DNA from 4 places in the Oceanibaculum nanhaiense genome. Region 1 is predicted to be linked to each of the others. Evidence: predicted binding sites of a transcription regulator. Region 1 holds the regulator's gene; each other region holds the start of a gene.
The links. Region 1 encodes PhoB, which activates phosphate uptake and scavenging genes when phosphate is short. Its sites were predicted from a motif close to TNTCATAAAACTGTCA; they were not measured.

Region 1 (4,689 bases):
CTGCTGGATAATGGCCGCAGCGGCATGCTGGGCACCGAGTTCCAGGAGATGCTGCGCTGTATCCGCTGTGCTGCCTGTATGAATCACTGCCCGGTCTATAGCGCGGTCGGCGGCCATGCCTATGGCTGGGTCTATCCGGGGCCGATGGGGGCGGTGCTGACACCCACCCTGGTCGGGGTCGAGGAGGCCGGACACCTGCCGAACGCCTCCACCTTCTGTGGCCGCTGCGAGAGCGTGTGCCCGATGCGCATTCCGCTGCCGCGGATGATGCGGCATTGGCGCAAGCGGGAATTCGAGAAGAAGCTGTCGCCGGCACCCTATCGCGCTGGCCTCGGCCTATGGGCGTTTTTTGCCAAGCGCCCGGTGCTCTATCAGCGGGTGACGGGTCTCGCCATGGGGCTGCTCGGCCGCTTCGGTCGCAGCAAAGGCCGGTTCAGGAGCCTGCCGCTGGCCAGCGGCTGGACCTCGGTGCGCGACATGCCGGCGCCGCAGGGCCGAACCTTCCAGCAGCTCTATCGCGACAAGAAGGGAGCCGCCTGATGCCCGACATGTCGCCGCGCGACCAGATCCTGGCCGGTATCCGCCGCTCCCTTGGCCGTGGTGCGCTGGAAGGCGAACCAGCCGACGCGCTGGAGACGCGGATCGCGGAACACAGGCCCAACCTCATCCCGCAGCGCGCGCAGCTTCCGCATGAGGCGCAGGTGGCGTTGTTTGTCGAGATGGCGGAGGGCGTGCAGACCACCATCAGCCAGGTTGCCAGCGCGCAGGAAGTGCCCGATGCCATCGCCGAGTATCTGGCCCAGCATAATCTGCCGGCCGATTTGCGTGTCGCGCCCGATGCGTGGCTCTCCGGCCTGCCCTGGGGCAAGCGCCCGACGCTGACGATCAAGACCGGCAGGGCGGAAGAGCCGGATACGGCCAGCGTCACGCCGGCGCTTGCCGGCATCGCCGAGACCGGCACGCTGATGCTGACCTCCGGCCCGGACAGCCCGACGACGCTGAATCTGCTGCCCGAGACCCATATCGTGGTGCTGAAGAAAAGCCAGATCGTCGGTTCCTATGAGGATGGCTGGACGCGGCTGCGCGACATTCAGGACAAGGACACGATGCCGCGCACGGTGAATTTCATCACCGGCCCGTCGCGCACCGGCGATATCGAGCAGAAAATCCTGATGGGCGCCCACGGACCACGCCGGCTGCACATCGTCCTGATCGACGGCTAGGCATGGTCCGGCGGCGCGCCAGCAAGGACGAGGCTGAGCTTTTCCGCCAGGTCGTAAAAGATGCCAAGCCGCTGCCCGCCGAGGCCAAGCGCCGTCTGAGCGCGTTCGAGCTGCCGCCCGATGTCGAGGCGGTTCCGGCGGCGCCGATGGCCGAGGGCGTTGCCCCGGCCAAGCGCAAGCGCGGCCGGGTGCCGAAGGACGATCCGCTGCCGCAGCCGGCTGCGCCGCCGGTAAAGGCGCCGGTGACCCTGCCCGCTCTCAAGCATGACAGCGCGCCGGGCCTCGACAAGCGCACGCAGATGCGCCTGAAGCGCGGCCAGGTCGCCATCGAGGCGCGCATCGATCTGCACGGCATGACCCAGGATGCCGCCCATGCGGCGCTGAACGGGTTTGTTGCGCGGTCGCAGGCGCGCGGGCTGCGCTGTGTCCTGGTGATCACCGGCAAGGGAACGAGGCGCGATGATTTCGGCCGCTACGAGGCGGGCGTGCTGAAGCGCGAGGTGCCGCGGTGGTTGAATGAGGGCGGCAACCGGGAGAAGGTGCTGGCCTTCGCCCATGCCCAGCCGAAGGATGGCGGTGGCGGCGCGCTCTATGTCCTGCTGCGCCGGGTGCGGGAGGGGACATGACGCCGTTCGGAGAAAAGCTGCGGGCACTGCGCGCCGGGCGCGGAATCACGCTGAAGGAGATGGCGGCGGCGCTGCAGGTCTCCTCGGCCTATCTCTCGGCACTTGAGCATGGTCATCGCGGCCAGCCCACCGATGGGCTGATCCATCAGATCTGCGGCTATTTCGGGCTGATCTGGGATGATGCGGAAGCGCTGCATCACCTGGCGGAGATTTCCCATCCGCGCGTGGTTATCGATACCGCCGGCCTGTCGCCGACGGCCACCAGGCTGGCGCATCGGCTGTCGAAGAACATTGCCGACCTCGATGAGGAGGCGCTCGTATCGCTGCTGTCGCAGGTCGAAGAGAAGCACCGGAAATCGGAATGACAGGCCGATAAACGGCAATATATTCGTATTTTACATTAATTTCTTATATAGCGGCCTGCCATGGAAAGGCAGTGGCCGGACTTCAGGCATATTGCGGGGCGACGGCGTCCAGCGCATAGCCTGCGGAGCGCACGGTACGGATCGGATCGCCCTCGGCTTCCTCGTTCAGCGCCTTGCGCAGCCGGCGGATATGCACATCCACGGTGCGCGGCTCGACATAGACATCCGCCCCCCACACCGAGTCCAGCAGCTGCTCGCGGGAGAACACCCGGCCCTGATGCTCCAGGAAATGGCGCAGCAGGCGGAATTCGGTCGGCCCCAGATGCACATCCCGGTCCCCGCGCTTCACCTTGTGGGCGGCGATGTCCATCACGATGTCGCCGCAGCGCAGCGTCTCCGCATCGGCGGACGGCCGGGCTCGGCGCATGACGGCACGGACGCGCGCCAGCAGCTCGCTGGGGCTGAAGGGTTTGGTGACATAATCGTCGGCGCCTGCATTCAGGCCGCGCACCCGGTCGCCTTCCTCACCCCTGGCTGTCAGCATGATGATCGGGATGCTGCGGGTCTGTGGCGTGCGGCGCAGCCGGCGGCAGACCTCGATGCCGGACAGCAGCGGCAGCATCCAGTCGAGCAGGATGAGGTCAGGCCGGCGTTCGGTGGCCAGCAGCAGCCCTTCCTCGCCATCGCGCGCTTCGAGAACCTGAAAGCCCTCGCGCTCCAGATTGTAGCTCAGCAGCGTGACGATCGCGGCCTCGTCTTCGACAATCAGGATCAACGGCTTCATGGTGTGGTCCATTCTCGGCAGGCGATGGGAAATGCTTCAAGCCGCGTGCGTCAGCTCTCTGGCTCGATGACGGTGAAAGCACTGGTGTCGCCCTTCGGGCGCTCGGCGGTCAGCGGCCGGCCGGTCACCTGGTAATACAGCGTCTCGGCGATGTTGGTGGCATGGTCGCCGATGCGCTCGATGTTCTTCGCCATGAACAGAAGATGCGTACAGGGCGTGATGTTGCGCGGGTCTTCCATCATGTAGGTCAGCAATTCGCGGAACAGGCTGGTGTACATCTCGTCCACTTCCTCGTCCCGGCGCCACACCAGCAGGGCCTTCTCGGCATCCTGCTCGACATAGGCGTCCAGCACTTCCTTCAGGATCTGCTGGACCATCTTGCCCATGCGCGGAATGCCGGCCGCCGGCCGCGCCGGCGGCAGCTGGTTCAGCGCGACCGCGCGCTTGGAGATGTTGGCGGCATAATCTCCGATGCGCTCCAGATCCGCGGAAATCTTCAGGGCGCCGACGACGCGGCGCAGATCCTCGGCCAGCGGCTGGCGCAACGCCAGCATGCGAACGGTCAGATCGTTCACATCATATTCCAGCCCGTCGATCTTCAGGTCGCCCTGGATCACCCGCTCGGCGATATTGCTGTCCCGCTTTGCCAGCGACAGAATGCAGTCCTGGACCTGAGTTTCGACCAGCCCCCCCATCTGTGAGATCAGATTCATCAGCCGCTTCAACTCTTCATCGAAGGACTTAACGGTATGGGTGGGCATGAAACTTCCTTTCCACGGGCAAGAACGTCAGCGGACCGTGCGCTTGGGCTTATCAATACCGGGCTTGCACGGCATAAATACTACGTTTTGGTGACATTTTTATTACATCGATGCGGAATTCGGGTTCGCCACCCGGGCATTCAGGCGGCCGGAGCGGGCGCTGGACCAGAGATGGCCGCAGGAGAGGCGACCGGCAGATAGACCGTGAAAGTGCTGCCCTTGCCGACCTGGCTCTCGACGGCCAGCGCGCCGCGATGGCGGCTGACGATATGCTTCACGATGGCCAGTCCAAGGCCGGTGCCGCCAAGATCGCGGCTGCGCGCCTTGTCTACCCGATAAAACCGTTCCGTCAGACGCGGAATATGTTCGCGCGGAATGCCTTCGCCCTGGTCCTGGACGCGGATCAGCACAGCGCCGTGAGGCGCTTTCGGAAACGCCGCCGGCACGCTGTCGGCCCGTCGCGCCACCACGCGGATCGGGGTGCCGGGCCGGCCATATTTCGTCGCATTGTCGATCAGGTTCTGCGCAACCTGCGCCAGCTCGTCCTCGTCGCCGGTGACGGGCGGCAGCCCGGCCTCGAGCTCGAGCTGGATTGCCATGTCCTTGGTTGCGGCCTGCATGTCGAGCGTGGCTTTCACGCTGGCCAGGATGCGCGACAGGTCGGCCAGCCCCCGCGGCGGGGTATGTTCGTTCAGCTCGATACGGGAGAGTGACAACAGGTCATTCACCAGCCGCGACATGCGCAGGCTTTGCTCGTGCATGATCTCCAGGAAGCGTTCATGTGCTTCTGGATCGTCCTTGGCCGGGCCACGCAGCGTTTCGATAAAGCCGACCAGCGTGGACAGCGGCGTGCGCAGCTCATGGCTGGCATTGGCGACGAAATCGGCGCGCATCTGCTCGGTGCGCTTCATGGCCGTCAGCTCGTGCATC
Region 2 (4,689 bases), on a different contig from region 1:
CCGCGAGGCGCGCCAGAATCGCCGTGGAATAGCCCGTGGCACAGCCGATATCCAGCACGGCGTCGGTGGCGGCGATGCGCGCCTCCTGCAGCAGCCGGGCCAGCACCACCGGCTCCATCAGATGGCGCTGCTCGCCAATCGGCAGGTCTTCATCCAGATAGGCGATGCCACGATAGGCCTTCGGGACGAACAGTTCGCGCGGAACCGTCTCGAAAGCCTCGATGATGGCCGCATTCGTCACCTTGTTGGTGCGAAGCTGGCTCTCGACCATATTGTGTCGCGCGGCCGCAAAATTCGTCATGATTCTACCCGGCAAGTGTCTGACGATATCGAACGGATTCAAGCCTATCGATAGGCGACCGCAGCCGCCGTGCGCAGTTATATCCCCCTCCCCGTCCCCTGACAACGCCCGGACAGGTCTGCACACAAAACGAAATAAAAAAGGGCGCGTCCTGCGACGCACCCTTTTCTTCGAATTGGCTCCCCGGGACGGATTCGAACCGCCGGCCAAGCGGTTAACAGCCGCTTGCTCTACCGCTGAGCTACCGGGGATCAGCAACAGCGCGATATCCCGCTGCGATCCTTGACGAACCGTTGTGCGGTCCGCCTTGGGAGGCCGGCCTTATAGCAAAGCCCCCTCCCGCTTTCCAGCCCGAATTCGCTGCCGTCGAAAATTAGCGGCAGCATCGGTCCGGTATCCGGCAAACGGAAGCCGCTGGAGGCCCGGGCCGGAATCGAACCGACGTACAAGGATTTGCAGTCCTCTGCATAACCACTCTGCCACCGGGCCGGCGGCGACGGCCGTTTGACCGTGGGGCGGAAGATATAGGCTCCGCGCGCCGCTGCGGTCAAGCGCTCTTGGCGGTTATCTGCACGTGAAGGTCACAGCCTGTCGGACGCGGACGGCTTGCGCCAGAAACTGTCGCTTGCCTGCAGCCGGCGCCACAGCTTGTCCAGTTCCCTGCCGTGCTCCCACGCAGCCCTTCCATGCCAGCCCAGCACGAGACCGACCGCATGGCCGCGCTGGACGTTCCGTTGGGCATCCTTACCGGAATTGCCCGCACCTTCTTTCGGTAACAGCAGGTTCTCGGCAACCGCCACATCATTCATATGGCCCAGCACTTCCTGCAGCGCCGCCAGCCTTTTCAGATAGGGGCCGGTCTTCTTGCGCGGATAAAGCTCAGAAAAAAATTCCGCCGCATAGCGCATCTTTTTCACGTGAATACGCAGGAGATGCCGGTCCGCGGGAGGGCCGGCCAGCAGGCGTTTGCCATTCTTGCGCAGCTTGCGGCCGCGCTGTTCCAGCAGCGCATCGGCGAAGTCACGCGCCGGCGCGAAGAGCTGCGCACCGGTTTCCGTCAAATTCTGCTCCCGCCAGCCTGCCTCGGCGATCCAGCGGCTGAGGTCGAGCAGCAGCCGCGTGTAGCGGCGGTCGGCAATCGCCGTCCGGGCACGCTCATAGGCCTGCGCACCGACCAGGTCCGCGTCCTTCAGCAGGCCCGCCATACCGGGGGCCGTCGAAAAACGCGCCTGGACGGGCCGCACGATCTCGTCGCGAAACACATCATAGTCCCTGGCCGTGCCCAGCTCGCCGGCCAGCCATTTCAGCTCCGCCTTGAAATGCTCCGTCTGCGCCGCCGGCAGGACCGGCGTGAAAACCGTGAAAAGAGAGCGCAGGCGGCGTAATCCGACCCGCATCTGATGCACGCCTTCCGGATCGTCGCCCTGGCAGACGATGACCTCGTTGGCGAGTATCTGCTTGAGGCAGCTGCGCACGCTGAGGGCCAGCACATCCTCCAGCATCATCTGGCGGCTAAGCGCGGGTTTTTCCGCCTTTTCCGGCCGGGGCTGGCGGTCCAGCAGCAGGTCATAGCCCCGCTTCGACTTGCCGCCATGGGCAACGCGCAGGGGAACATGCGTCAGCAGCTCCTGCGCCAGATCGAACACAAGTCCGACCGGACCGTCCACCAGTTCGATCTCCAGCTCGCACAGCGGCGACTGTTTTTCGCCGACCCGTACCGCCCCACGGTCGAGGCAGAGTGTCATCCGCCCGCCGCCATAGGTGATGCTGCGTTCCCAGCGCCGTATGTCGGTTTCGAAGATCGGCGCCAGGCCTTCCGCAACCGCCTGCTCGACCAGCCTGCGAAGCGCTGCATCGGCAATACGTTCGGGCACCGGAACCGCATGGGGCAGCGCCTCGGGGACCGGCACTTCCAGCTCGTCGCGCTGCACGAGGCCGGCGGCATAGGCGCCGCGGGCCTTGACCGCCTGGATATTCTGGCGGCCCTGGCGCCGCACCCGCAATTCGACCCCGGCGCGGGCAAGCTGCAAATCCGGCGTATCGAAATAGATTGCCCGCAACTGCCGGCTGACAGTGCGGCTCGGCGCATGGGCCTTCCACAGCGGATGCCGCCACAGGCGCTCCGCCAGCGCCGGATCGAGGGCCAGCTTCAGCTCGGTTTCCCGCGGGCGGCCGCTCTCGTGCCCGCCCCCTGTTCGCCTCTCGTCACCAGACATTGCCACGACAGCCTCAAATCCAACTATGGCAACAACGCCCTATACGAATCCTGAAATTGGTGCAATCGCGGCAGGGAAAAAAGCCATTCCTCAACTGTCACAATTCTGTAATGCACGAGGGTGAGAATTCGTCCGGCGCCTACACCAGATCCTTCGGGCTTGTGAAATTGCGCAGCTCAGCCGCTTTCCAGCTGACTTCCGCCCAGGGCTGCTTCGGCAGGGACAGGACGGCGAGAGCGCCGGTTGGGTATTTCTCCGCCATGCCGGCACGCAGTTCTTTTGCGCCGCTTCCCGCCAGGGCCAGGGCGAACTCTTCCAGAGCCGGATTGTGGCCGACGATCAGTGCCGATCCGGCGGTCTCCGGCAGGTCGCGTACCAACGCCAGCAGTGCCGCCGAATCCGCACGATAAATCGCCTTGTCGATGGTCAGGGCCGGCTTGCCGGCAAGGCGCGGACGCACCTGATCCAGCGTCTCCAGCGCGCGCCGCGCGGTCGAGCACAGGATCACGTCCGGCCGGAAACCGCACTGCGCGAAATAGAGCCCCATGACGGTCGCCGCGCGGAACCCGCGTTCGTTCAGCGGCCGCTCTTCATCCTTCAATCCCGGATTGTCCCAACTCGATTTCGCGTGGCGAAGCAGGTAAAGCGTCTTCATACGTGGCGGCATCCCTGATGGTGTTTTGCGATTTATATGGTCATGCCTGGGAGAAAGCGGAAGTGACAAATTGACTTCGACAGAGGCGAAAGGGCATTGTCCGCAAGGGCGTAGCGCCCTGAATCGCCGACTATAGCCCGAACTTTTCCGGAAGACCGTTCCACCGATGACGAGCGCACCTCAGACATTGCGCGGCAGGTAACGTCGATGCCCTCCTTCGAGATACGCGCTCCCGGCCCGAACGATATCGACGCTATCGTCGATCTTAGCCGCGAACTGTTGCAGTTTTACGGGGTCACGCCGCCGCTGCCGCGCCCCGACATGATCCGCAAACTGAAATCCGCCCTGAATGGCGACCGGAAAACGGTCGAACTGCTGCTGGCGATGGATGGCGACGAGCCGCTCGGCATGGTCGCCTTCAGCGAGATCTATGCCGTCGCAATCTGCCGAAACTCCTTGTTCATTCAGGATATTTTCGTGACCAAGCGGGCGCGTGGCCTCGGCGTCGGACTGGCATTGATGCGCGCGCTGGCAGAGGTCGCCCTGCAGCGCGGCGCCTTCCAGATCGACTGGACCGCCGACAGCTGGAACGAGGAAGCAAGGCGCTTCTATGAAGGCATGGCGACGCTGCTGAAGGCGGAGAAAATCTTCTACCGGCTGGCAGGCGGCAATCTGCGGCAATTCCTCGACGGCGCCCAGGACCCGGCAATCGCCGCGAAATAGGCCGTTTTCAGATATTATTGAATGGCATCGGCGGCGGGGCTAGGCTCCGTGCTTCCTTAACGATCCTGTGGAGTTTCCCCGATGAGTTACGCCAAGCCCGACGCCCTGGTCTCGACGCAATGGCTGGCGGACCATCTGGACGACCCTGCCGTGCGGATTATCGATGCCAGCTATTACCTGCCGGCCATGAAGAAAAGCGGCCGCACGGAGTTCGAGGCGAAGCACATCCCCGGCGCCGTATTCTTCGACATCGACGATATTTCCGCCGAAGGCATGGATCTGCCGCACATGATGCCAAGCCCCGAGAAATTCTCGGCCAAGGTCCGGCAGCTCGGCATCGGCGATGGCGTGAAGGTTGTCGTCTATGACCAGTTCGGCCTGATGAGCGCGGCGCGCGCCTGGTGGATGCTGCGCGTCTTCGGCCACCGGGATGTCGCCGTGCTGGATGGCGGCCTGCCGAAATGGCTGGCCGAAGGCCGCGCCGTCGCGGCCGGCCCCAGCCAGGCGGAAGAAAAGCACTTCACCGCCCGGCCGAACGAGGCGCTGCTGCGCCGGGTCGATCAGGTGAAAGCCAATCTGGACAGCAAGGCCGCGCAGATCGTCGATGCCCGCTCCGCCGGCCGCTGGCGCGGCGAGGAGCCGGAAGTCTGGCCGGGCCGCAAAGGGCGGATTCCGGGCAGCCTGAACGTGCCCTTCACCGATCTGCTGAATCCCGAGGACAAGACCGTGAAGCCCGCCGAGGCGCTGCGTGCCCGGTTCACCGAGGCGGGTGTCGATCTCAACAAGCCCATCGT
Region 3 (4,689 bases), 170 kb from region 1:
TGAAGCGCCGGTAGAAATCCGGGCTCATCAGCATCGCGCTGTAGGCGCCGATGTCGCGGAAACGGCGCGGCGAGAGCGGCAGGGTGGCCATCCCGTCCAGCTCCGGCGGCAATGTCAGGCCGATTGGATGGACGACGAAGCGGTCATAATGGCCCAGATGCCGGTCCAGCGCGCGCAGAGCCACCTTTTCCGTCGCGTCCAGTTCGGTGCGATAGATCGGAACGACGATGGCAACCAGCTTCGATGGGCCCGGCACACTGTCTCCTGCTCTGCGGTCAGTCGGCGGCGCTACCTAATACCGCATGGCGCAGGCGGTGGCAAAAGCCGATATGCCCGAGGGGCGTCAGGAACGGGTGTCAGGAACCGGTGACGGTCACCAGGCTGTCGAGCAATTGCCGGGCGCAGGCGTCCCAGCCATTTTCCAGCGCATGGGCGCGGCAGGCCTCGCGCGGGATATCGAGGGCGGCCTGCACGGCGGCGCGCAGATCCTCGTCCATGCGCCCGACCGCCGGCGTCAGCACGTCGAGCGGCCCGGTGACCGGGTAGGCCGCGACCGGCAGGCCGCTGGCCAGCGCTTCCAGCATGACCAGGCCGAACGTGTCGGTGCGGCTGGGGAAGACGAAGACATCGGCGGCGGCGTAGTGCCGTGCCAGCTCCTCGCCATGCTTGGCGCCGACGAAGACGACATCGGGGTAGCGGCGCTTCAGCTCCGGCAATTGCGGGCCGTCGCCGACCACCACCTTGGTGCCGGGCAGATCGAGATCGAGAAAGGCGCCGATATTCTTCTCCACCGCCGCCCGGCCGACGCAGACCGCGATCGGGCGCGGCAGGTCGCGCATCGATTCCGCCTGCTCCTCATAGGGGCGCGGGCGGAACAGCGCCGTATCGACGCCGCGGGTCCAGCGCCGGACATGGCGGAACCCGCGGGAATCGAGGTCGCGGCGCAATGTCTCGGTCGCCACCAGCATGCCCTGGCCGCCATTGTGGAACCAGCGCATGCCGGCATAGCTCCAGGCCAGCGGCACCGGCAGGCGGGCGTGCAGATATTCCGGGAATTTGGTGTGGTAGGAGGTGGTGAAGGGCAGGCCCTTGCGCCCGCAATGAATGCGCGCGGCCAGCCCGATCGGCCCTTCGGTGGCGATGTGGATGGCGTCCGGCCGGCTGTCGCGGATCATCCCTGCCACCTTGTGCAGCGGATACCAGGCCAGCGGAATTTCGGGATAGCCGGGGCAGGGGAAGGTGCGGAACCGTTCCGGCGCGATCACCGTGACCGTGTGGCCGCTGGATTCCAGCATGGCGATGATGGTGGTCCAGGTGCGCACCACGCCGTTCACCTGCGGCGTCCAGGCATCGGTCACCAGGGTGATGCGCATCGGGGGCCGGCCAAGGCTGAATTCCGGCACGGCGTCGGCGTATTTTGGGGCGGTACTATCGGGCATGCCGCCTCACGCTGCCGGGGTCATCTGGCGCGCCTCGACCCAGTTCAGGATCTCCAGGCGCCCGTCCATATGCTCGACCAGGGCGGTGCAGCTTTCCACCCAGTCGCCGTCATTGCAGTAGGTGATGCCGTCGATCTCGCGGATTTCGGCATGGTGGATATGGCCGCAGATCACGCCATCCACGCCGCGCTGGCGGGCCTCGTCGGCGACCGCCTCCTCGAACCGGCTGATATATTCCACCGCGTTCTTCACGCGCAGCTTCACATAGGCCGAGAGCGACCAGTAGGGATAGCCCAGCTTGCGCCGCACCATGTTGAAGCCGACATTCAGCCGCAGCATCATGTTGTAGCCCCAGTCGCCGATCAGGGCGAGCCAGCGCGCATATTTCACCACGCCGTCGAAGCGGTCGCCATGCAGCACCAGGTAGGTCCTGCCGTCGGCGGCCTTGTGGATCACCTCGTCCTCGATCTCGATCTCGCCGAAGGTGAGGCCGATATACTCGCGGAAAATCTCGTCGTGGTTGCCGGGCACGAAGACCACGCGGGTGCCCTTGCGGGCCTTGCGCAGCAGCTTCTGCACCACGTCATTGTGGCTCTGCACCCAGTACCAGGACCGGCGCAGCCGCCAGATGTCGAGAATGTCGCCGACCAGATAGAGATGGTCGCTCTCGGTGTGTCTGAGGAAGTCCAGCAGCAGGTCGGCGTTGCAGCCGCGCGTGCCCAGATGCACGTCGGAAATCCAGATTGACCGGTAATGGCTGACGCCACGCTGCGCGTTCATCGCGCCATCCTCATCTGACTACCAGATGATCGGAGATCGTATCGCAGGACCGCTATATCTGGTTTTCCGATCATGAGGCACTACATGCCTCAGCTTCGGTTACCGGCGCGCGACGGAAATATGACAATTGACTGAAATTTCGTCGTCTCTGTAGGGTCGCGGCGTTTTCGCCCTATCTGTGGGGCATTTGTGTTTTGAGGAACAAGGTTTGGCCGAGTCCCGCCGTCTGCTGGTGATCCACAACCCGACCGCGGGGCGTCGCCGGCGCCGGCGGCTCGACGCCGTGCTGCATCTGCTGGCCGAGGCCGGCTGCACCATCACGCTGGTGCCAACCGCGAAACGCGGCGATGCCGAGGATTTCGCCGCCACCGCCATCGCCGACGATGTCGATCTGCTGGTCGCGGCGGGGGGCGATGGCACGCTGAACGAGGTCGCGAACGGGCTGGTTCGCCGGCGGGAACTGGGGTTACCGCCGCTGCCGCTGGCCATCGTCCCGCTGGGCACGGCGAATGTGCTGGCCGCCGAGATCGGCCTGCCCGAGGATGCTGAGGCCATCGCACGCACCATCCTCACGGGCGCACCGCGCCGGATTTATCCCGGCATCGCCAATGGCCGGCGCTTCCTGTGCATGGCGGGCAGCGGGCTGGATGCCTTCGTGGTGCAGGATGTGAACCACCGGCTGAAGCGGCTGCTGGGCAAGGGCGCCTATGCGCTGGAGACGCTGCGCCGGCTGTGGCTGGGGCCGCCCGAACCCTATCGGCTGCTGATCGACGACAAGGAAGAAAAGGCAGCCCAGATCATCCTGGCGAAGGGGCATTTCTACGGCGGCACTTTCGTCATCGCACCGGCCGCGCGGCTGGATGAGCCGCTGCTCTGGGCCTGCCTGTTCCGCCGGGGCGGGCGCTGGGCGGCGCTGCGCTACATCCTGGCAGTGATGCTGGGCGTGCCGCACCGGCTTGAGGATATCGACATAATGCCGGTCCGCCGCGTCTCCATTGAGGGGCGGGCCGCCGATCCGGTACAGGGCGATGGCGATATCGTCACCCGGCTGCCGGTTGATATCCGTATTGACGAGGACGGGATGGAACTGGTGTTTCCGGCGTGAACCTAGCGGAAAACAAGGATCATTTCGGCGGCGGATTGGCTTTCCAGATGGCCACGATCTCGTCCTCCAGCACCGGGCCGATGACCGGCACCGGCTTGTTGCTGGCGGCCACCACCTCGGCGCAGCGGATCGACAGCCGGGTGCGCGTCGGCGCATTGTCGAATTCCTGCTGCTGGCGCGGGATTGACAGGCCATAGACGACACGGCCGATGCCGCTCCACACGATGGCGGCGGAGCACATGGTGCAGGGCTCGCCGCTGGCGTACATGGTGGCGCCGGCCAGTTGTTCGGGCGTCAGGTGCCGGCCGATGCCGCGCAGGATGTTCAGCTCGGCATGGCCGGTCGGATCCTGCGTCGAATAGACATTGTTCATGCCCTCGAAAACCGGCTTGCCGTCGGATGTCACGATGAGTGCGCCGAACGGGCGGTCGCCGTTCAGCCGGGCCTGGCGCGCCAGCTCGAAACTCTGGCGCAGCCAGTGATGATCCTGTTCGCTGACGGTATCGTGCATGACCGGGCCCCCTTTTGGCTTGAGGGGCCCAGTGTAGGGAAAAGGGACGGCCTCCCGCCAGCGCGAATCAGACTTCGCGGATGCGGTAGCGCTGGACGCGGGTGGCGCGCAGGCCTTTCATGCCGTGGCGTTCGACCAGCTTGGTCCAGCCTTCCAGCTCTTCCTCGGAGAGGCTGTAGCGGGTGCAGGCCTGCTCCGCGGTCAAAAGGCCGCTCTTCACGCCGGCCACAACCAGCGCCTTGCGCCGGATGACCCAGCGCTTGGTTTCGGGCGGCGGCAGATCGTCGAGCGTCAAGCTCGAGAGGTCGATGCCGTCCAGCGTCTCCCGCGAAGAATCTTGTACAGTCGCCCGCAGGGCGAGGCTTCGAGAGTGCATGGGATAAGACCTGTCGCAAAAGTAATAATTGGTCTTAACCTAGCCGCCACTTGTTAAAAAAAGCCTAAGCATGCGAAGCATTTTCGACTCATTGACGCGTATAAGAAAACCCCCGCCATCGTGAAATGGCGGGGGTTCCGGCAGCCGATCGGAATTGGCTTTTATTCGGCGGCCTTCGCAGCCGGCTCGCGCCGCACCTCGGTGCTGTAATCGTCCATCAGCGTCCGCACCATGTCGCCGACGGTGAAGCGGTAGGGGCCGATCTCGCCGACCGGCGTCACTTCCGCCGCGGTGCCGCACAGGAAGCACTGCTCGGCCTGCTCCAGTTCTTCCGGCCGGATCGCCCGCTCGACGACCTTGATGCCGCGCCGCTTGGCGAGGTCGATCACCGTGCGCCGGGTGATGCCGTCCAGGAAGCAGTCCGGTGTCGGCGTGTGCAGTTCATTCCCGAAGGCGAAGAAGATGTTCGCCCCCGTCG
Region 4 (4,689 bases), on a different contig from region 1:
GTCGGCGGCCGGATGACACTCACCGTCCGCAGCGGAGACCCCTATGCCCAGATCTGCACCGAGGCCGGAGAGACCGGTGCGGGCCTGCTCGTCATCGGCACACGCGGCCGGATGGGCCTGCCGCACACAAGGCTGGGCACCACCGCCGAGAAGCTGCTGAACGAACCGCCCTGCGACGTGCTGGCGGTCAACAGCTGGTAGCACCAGTCGCGCTAATCATTTGTCCTGATCGGCACCGGCATCCTATAACGCCTGATCGATCAATCCTGCCGCCGCCGCGCGGCCGTAAAAAAGGACAGTGGAGAAACGCATGCTGGACATGACCCTGGAAACCGCCTCGCTGATCGCCGACGAGACCCTGCGCAAGGGCCGCGAGATGAAGTTCGCCCCGTTGACCGTTGTCGTGCTGGACGCCGGCGGGCACATGAAGGTGCTGAAGCGCGAGGATGGCTGCAGCCTGCTTCGCCCGCAAGTCGCCATGGGCAAGGCGGCGGCCACGCTGGGCTTCGGCTTCGGCGGCCGGGAGCTGGCGCGCCGCGCGGCCAAGATGCCGGCTCTGTTCAACTCGCTGACCGCCATGTCGGAGGGCAATTTCGTGCCGCTGCCCGGCGGCGTCATCGTGAAGAACAAGGAGGGCCGTATCCTGGGCGCGGTCGGCGTCACCGGCGACGTGTCGGAGAATGACGAGCTGTGTGCCGTCCATGCCATCGAGAAGGCCGGTCTGGTCGCCGATACCGGCGGCGAATAAGCCTCTCCTATTACGCTGCGTCGAGCGCCGGGCGCGTCCCGGCCTCGAACGGCGCCTTCAGCGCCATCTCGCGCAGCAGCCAGACCAGCCGCTCGAACAGGCCGGTCAGCTGCAGCAGCCCCATCTTCTCGTCGCGGTCGAGTTCCAATGCGGCATCGTTGAAGAAGTTGCGCCGCACCCCTTCCATCAGCTCGCCCCGGTCGCCGGTGATCCGCTCGATCAGCGCCATATCGTCGGGGTCGTCGCCGGCCATCGCCTCGACATAGGACAGCAGCAGCGCGTCCAGCCCCTCGGTCAGCGCCTCGCGGATCGCCGCCAGCGCCGTGCTGCCTTCCAGCAGTGGCGCGGCCGCCGCGAAGTCGTGCAGCACCGCTTCTATTGATCCCAGCCGGTCATGCCGGTCCACGATGCGATAGACGCGTTCATGGCTGTCCGCCGTCAGATCACCCTCCGCCAGGCCGACGATATAGGGCTTCGTCTGGCCATGCACCGAGACGAACGCCTTGTGCAGCGCCTCCAGCCGCGCCTTGCGGGCCGGCGTATCGGCCTGCCGCAACAGATCGGCATAGCGCGGCAAGCGCTCCAGCAGGCGCAGTTGCTCCTTCTCGGTCAGCAGGATGGCGGTCGCGGAATCGCGCGCCGTCTCCGGGCTGAGATAGGCAAGCTGGCTGTCACTCTCCTGCGGCGAAGCCGGGTAGCGCCTGGCAAGCAACCGTTCCACCCCGCCGATCAGCGGGAACAGGAACAGCGCCGTTACACTGTTGAAGACGAGGTAGCTGAGCGCCAGCTGCTGCGGCACATCGGAGGACGCGGCGCGCAGCAGCGCCATCACCAGCGGCACGCCGAACGCATGTTCGGCGACGAACAGCGCCAGCAGCAGGGCGCAGCCCGTCAGGTTGAAGCAAAGCTGGAACAGCGCCACCCGCCGCGCCGTCCCCTGCACACCGCCGGCCATCAGGTAGGTCACGATACCGCTGCCGAGATTGGTGCCATAGATGACCAGCATCGCCTGCTCGAAACTGAACAGCCCGCTGCCCAGGAAGCCGATGCCGAGCAGCGCCACGGTGATGGAGGACTGGCAGGCCGCCGACAGTGCGGCGCCAATCAGGAAGGCCGCCGCCAGCGAGCCGTCGAGGCCGGCCATCAGCGCCATCACACCGTCGGACTGGGCGAACGGCACCGTGCCGGACTTCAGCAGCACCAGCCCGTAATAGAGCAGGCACAGGCCGAAGATGGCGCTCAGCGCCGCCTTCCAGTGCTGCAGCCGCCCCTGCGTCATCAGGATGCCGGTCAATCCCAGCGCCAGCATGACGACGATGCGGATATCCAGCGTAACCAGAAGCAGGATGAGCGCGCTGCCGATATTGCCGCCCATCAGGATCGGCAGGGCACGGCGCGGCTCGATCATCCGTGCCGTCAGCAGACCGACCAGGATGAAGGTGACGATGGCGGTGCTCTGGATCATCGCCCCCAGCACCGCGCCCCAGAACAGGCCAAGCAGGGGGAAGGCGGCAACGCGCGACAGGATGAGCTGCACGCTGCGTCCGACCATGTTGCGAAGGTTGGAGGTCAGCAACTCCTTGCCGACAAAGAACAGCCCCAGGCCAGCCAGAATGCTGGCAAGAGTGAACGCCATGGACAGCCCGCCCTTCCCACATGCCCCGTGCGGATCAGCGGCGGATAGTGTCGCAGCGTCCGGCGCCGCGCAATGAAGCGGACGATGAATTTTTCATGACAGGATAAGGGCTGGAGCACACAAGAAAAGACCGGGAACCCGAAGATTCCCGGTCGATCCCGCGGACCGCCCATTGGCGACAAAACCAAACGGCCCGCGAAGCCCGATGACGATTCGGAATTTCGAGTGCCGCCCTCACGATGCGAGGTACGCGACGGGTGGACACAGAAGAAGACTAGCCACCTGCCGGGCATACAGGAAATTGATAGTTTTCATTGTGTCGATCGCAAAAACCGATTGCCGGCTGCATCCATCGCGTCGAGAGGACTGGTAACCGGTGCTGTCAACTTTTTGGCCTTCTGCGCAAGAATTGGTCAGGACAGGCGGCGGAAATGCTCCTACGGTAGGCGGATTAGGTTAGGTGAATGTACATAACGCCAGCGTTGGGCTGACCTGCCGTGCATGGCACGGCGATTGCTGACAGATGAACGCCGCCTCCGTTCGCGTGGGCACCGTTATTCCTTCAAATCTGGCATTCAGGTAAATCTGGGAGATTAGGACATGAAGATTCTGGCTGGCGCGACCTGCGCCCTGCTGCTTGCCACTGCCGTCGCGCAGGCCGAGCCGCTGAAGACCGGCGTGGACGGCACCTTCGCCCCGCACGCCATGCCGAAGCTGAGCGGCGGCGTGGAGGGTTTCAACATCGACCTCGCCAACGAGATCGGCAAGCGCACCAAGCGCGGCGTCACCATCGAGGCGACGCAGTTTTCCGGCCTGCTGCCGGGCCTGCAGGCCGGCACCTACGATTTCATCGCCGCGCCGACCACGGTAACGCAGGAGCGCGCGGAGAATTTGCTGTTCACCGAAGGCTACCTGAACACCGACTTCCAGTTCGTGGTGAAGGCCGGCACGCCGGATATCAAGGATCTGGCCGAGCTGAAGGACAAGGTGATCGCGGTCAATCGCGGCTCCGCCTATGACAGCTGGGTGCGCGCGCAGGCCGACAAGATCGGCTGGAAGGTCGAGACCTTCGGCACCAACACCGATGCGCTCCAGGCCGTCATCTCCGGCCGCGCCTATGCCAATGTCGCCGGCAACACGGTGTCCGCCTGGGCAGTGAAGAAGAATCCGCAGATCAAGCTGTCCTACCTGCACTCGACCGGCCTGGTCTGGGCCGCGCCGATCCGCAAGGGCAATGAGGAGATGCGCAAGCTGGTGGAAACCGCCATCGAGTGCATGAAGCTGGATGGCACCATGGCGGCGATGCACGAGAAATGGTTCGGCACCAAGCCGGCAGCCGGTTCCGCGGCGGTCACCGTCTATCCGGGCTATGGCGTACCGGGGATGCCGGGCTACGACGCGACCGAGCACACGCCGGCCTGCAGCTGATAGGTTTGCGCGCATAGAACGGGCGGGGTTGACCATGACCCCGCCCTTCCGTTTCTGGAGTAACAATCTTGTCCCACCCCGCCGCCATGCTGGACATCGCCGGCCTGCGGAAAAACTACAACGCGCTGGAGGTGCTGAAGGGCATCGACCTTGAGGTGGCGCCGCAGGAGCTGGTCTTCGTCATCGGCCCCTCCGGTTCCGGCAAGAGCACGCTGCTGCGCTGCTGCAACCTGCTGGAAGTACCGGACGAGGGTTCGATCCGCGTCGATGGCGTGGAGCTGCTGGACCCGCGCACCGACATCAACCGCATGCGCCAGCGCATCGGCATGGTGTTCCAGTCCTTCAACCTCTACCCGCATATGAGTGTGCTGGCCAACGTCATGCTGGCACTGCGCAAGGTACTGAAGAAGAACCGGGCGGAGGCGCGTGAGATCGCCGAGGCGGCGCTGGCCCGGGTCGGGCTTGGCGACAAACTGGAGGCTTATCCCGCGCAGCTTTCCGGCGGCCAGCAGCAGCGCGCGGCGATTGCCCGCGCCATGGCGCTGGAGCCGAAGATCATGCTGTTTGACGAGCCGACCTCGGCGCTGGACCCGGAGCTGGTCGGCAGCGTGCTGCAGGTGATGCATGAGCTGCGCGACGCCGGCATGACGATGATGGTGGTCAGCCACGAGATGCGCTTCGCCCGCGACGCCGCCGACCGCGTGGTGTTCATGGATGCCGGGGTGATCGTGGAACAGGGCACGCCGGCCGCGATATTCGGATCGCCCGAGCAGGAGCGCACCCGCGCCTTCCTCGCCAACTTCCAGGCATAACCCCATGAACGGGCTGGATATCTTCCTCGACGCCTTCTTCAACCAGAAGGTCATCGACAAATATT

Region 2: the regulator PhoB is predicted to act here: its motif matches at 2,613-2,628, upstream of BKM74_RS14990 (CYTH and CHAD domain-containing protein).
Region 3: the regulator PhoB is predicted to act here: its motif matches at 2,341-2,356, upstream of BKM74_RS01650 (diacylglycerol/lipid kinase family protein).
Region 4: the regulator PhoB is predicted to act here: its motif matches at 2,470-2,485, upstream of BKM74_RS06445 (Na/Pi cotransporter family protein).

Annotation. Positions count from the first base shown of each region.
Region 1 covers NZ_MPOB01000001.1:175,806-180,494, reverse strand. The annotation lists gene BKM74_RS00840 (LutB/LldF family L-lactate oxidation iron-sulfur protein) at 1-540, shown strand, start outside; gene BKM74_RS00835 (LutC/YkgG family protein) at 540-1,223, shown strand; gene BKM74_RS00830 (Smr/MutS family protein) at 1,226-1,849, shown strand; gene BKM74_RS00825 (helix-turn-helix domain-containing protein) at 1,846-2,214, shown strand; gene phoB (phosphate regulon transcriptional regulator PhoB) at 2,297-3,010, opposite strand; gene phoU (phosphate signaling complex protein PhoU) at 3,049-3,759, opposite strand; gene BKM74_RS00810 (ATP-binding protein) at 3,900-4,689, opposite strand, start outside.
Region 2 covers NZ_MPOB01000009.1:53,642-58,330, reverse strand. The annotation lists gene BKM74_RS15005 (protein-L-isoaspartate O-methyltransferase family protein) at 1-301, opposite strand, end outside; tRNA gene BKM74_RS15000 (tRNA-Asn) at 478-552, opposite strand; tRNA gene BKM74_RS14995 (tRNA-Cys) at 717-790, opposite strand; gene BKM74_RS14990 (CYTH and CHAD domain-containing protein) at 883-2,517, opposite strand; gene BKM74_RS14985 (SixA phosphatase family protein) at 2,657-3,172, opposite strand; gene BKM74_RS14980 (GNAT family N-acetyltransferase) at 3,380-3,895, shown strand; gene sseA (3-mercaptopyruvate sulfurtransferase) at 3,977-4,689, shown strand, end outside.
Region 3 covers NZ_MPOB01000001.1:346,129-350,817, forward strand. The annotation lists gene BKM74_RS01635 (DUF5672 family protein) at 1-256, opposite strand, end outside; gene BKM74_RS01640 (glycosyltransferase family 4 protein) at 357-1,373, opposite strand; gene BKM74_RS01645 (UDP-2,3-diacylglucosamine diphosphatase) at 1,446-2,219, opposite strand; gene BKM74_RS01650 (diacylglycerol/lipid kinase family protein) at 2,428-3,324, shown strand; gene BKM74_RS01655 (nucleoside deaminase) at 3,344-3,835, opposite strand; gene sciP (CtrA inhibitor SciP) at 3,903-4,211, opposite strand; gene BKM74_RS01665 (branched-chain amino acid aminotransferase) at 4,373-4,689, opposite strand, start outside.
Region 4 covers NZ_MPOB01000003.1:233,930-238,618, forward strand. The annotation lists gene BKM74_RS06435 (universal stress protein) at 1-201, shown strand, start outside; gene BKM74_RS06440 (GlcG/HbpS family heme-binding protein) at 311-748, shown strand; gene BKM74_RS06445 (Na/Pi cotransporter family protein) at 759-2,384, opposite strand; gene BKM74_RS06450 (transporter substrate-binding domain-containing protein) at 2,985-3,812, shown strand; gene BKM74_RS06455 (amino acid ABC transporter ATP-binding protein) at 3,899-4,624, shown strand; gene BKM74_RS06460 (amino acid ABC transporter permease) at 4,629-4,689, shown strand, end outside.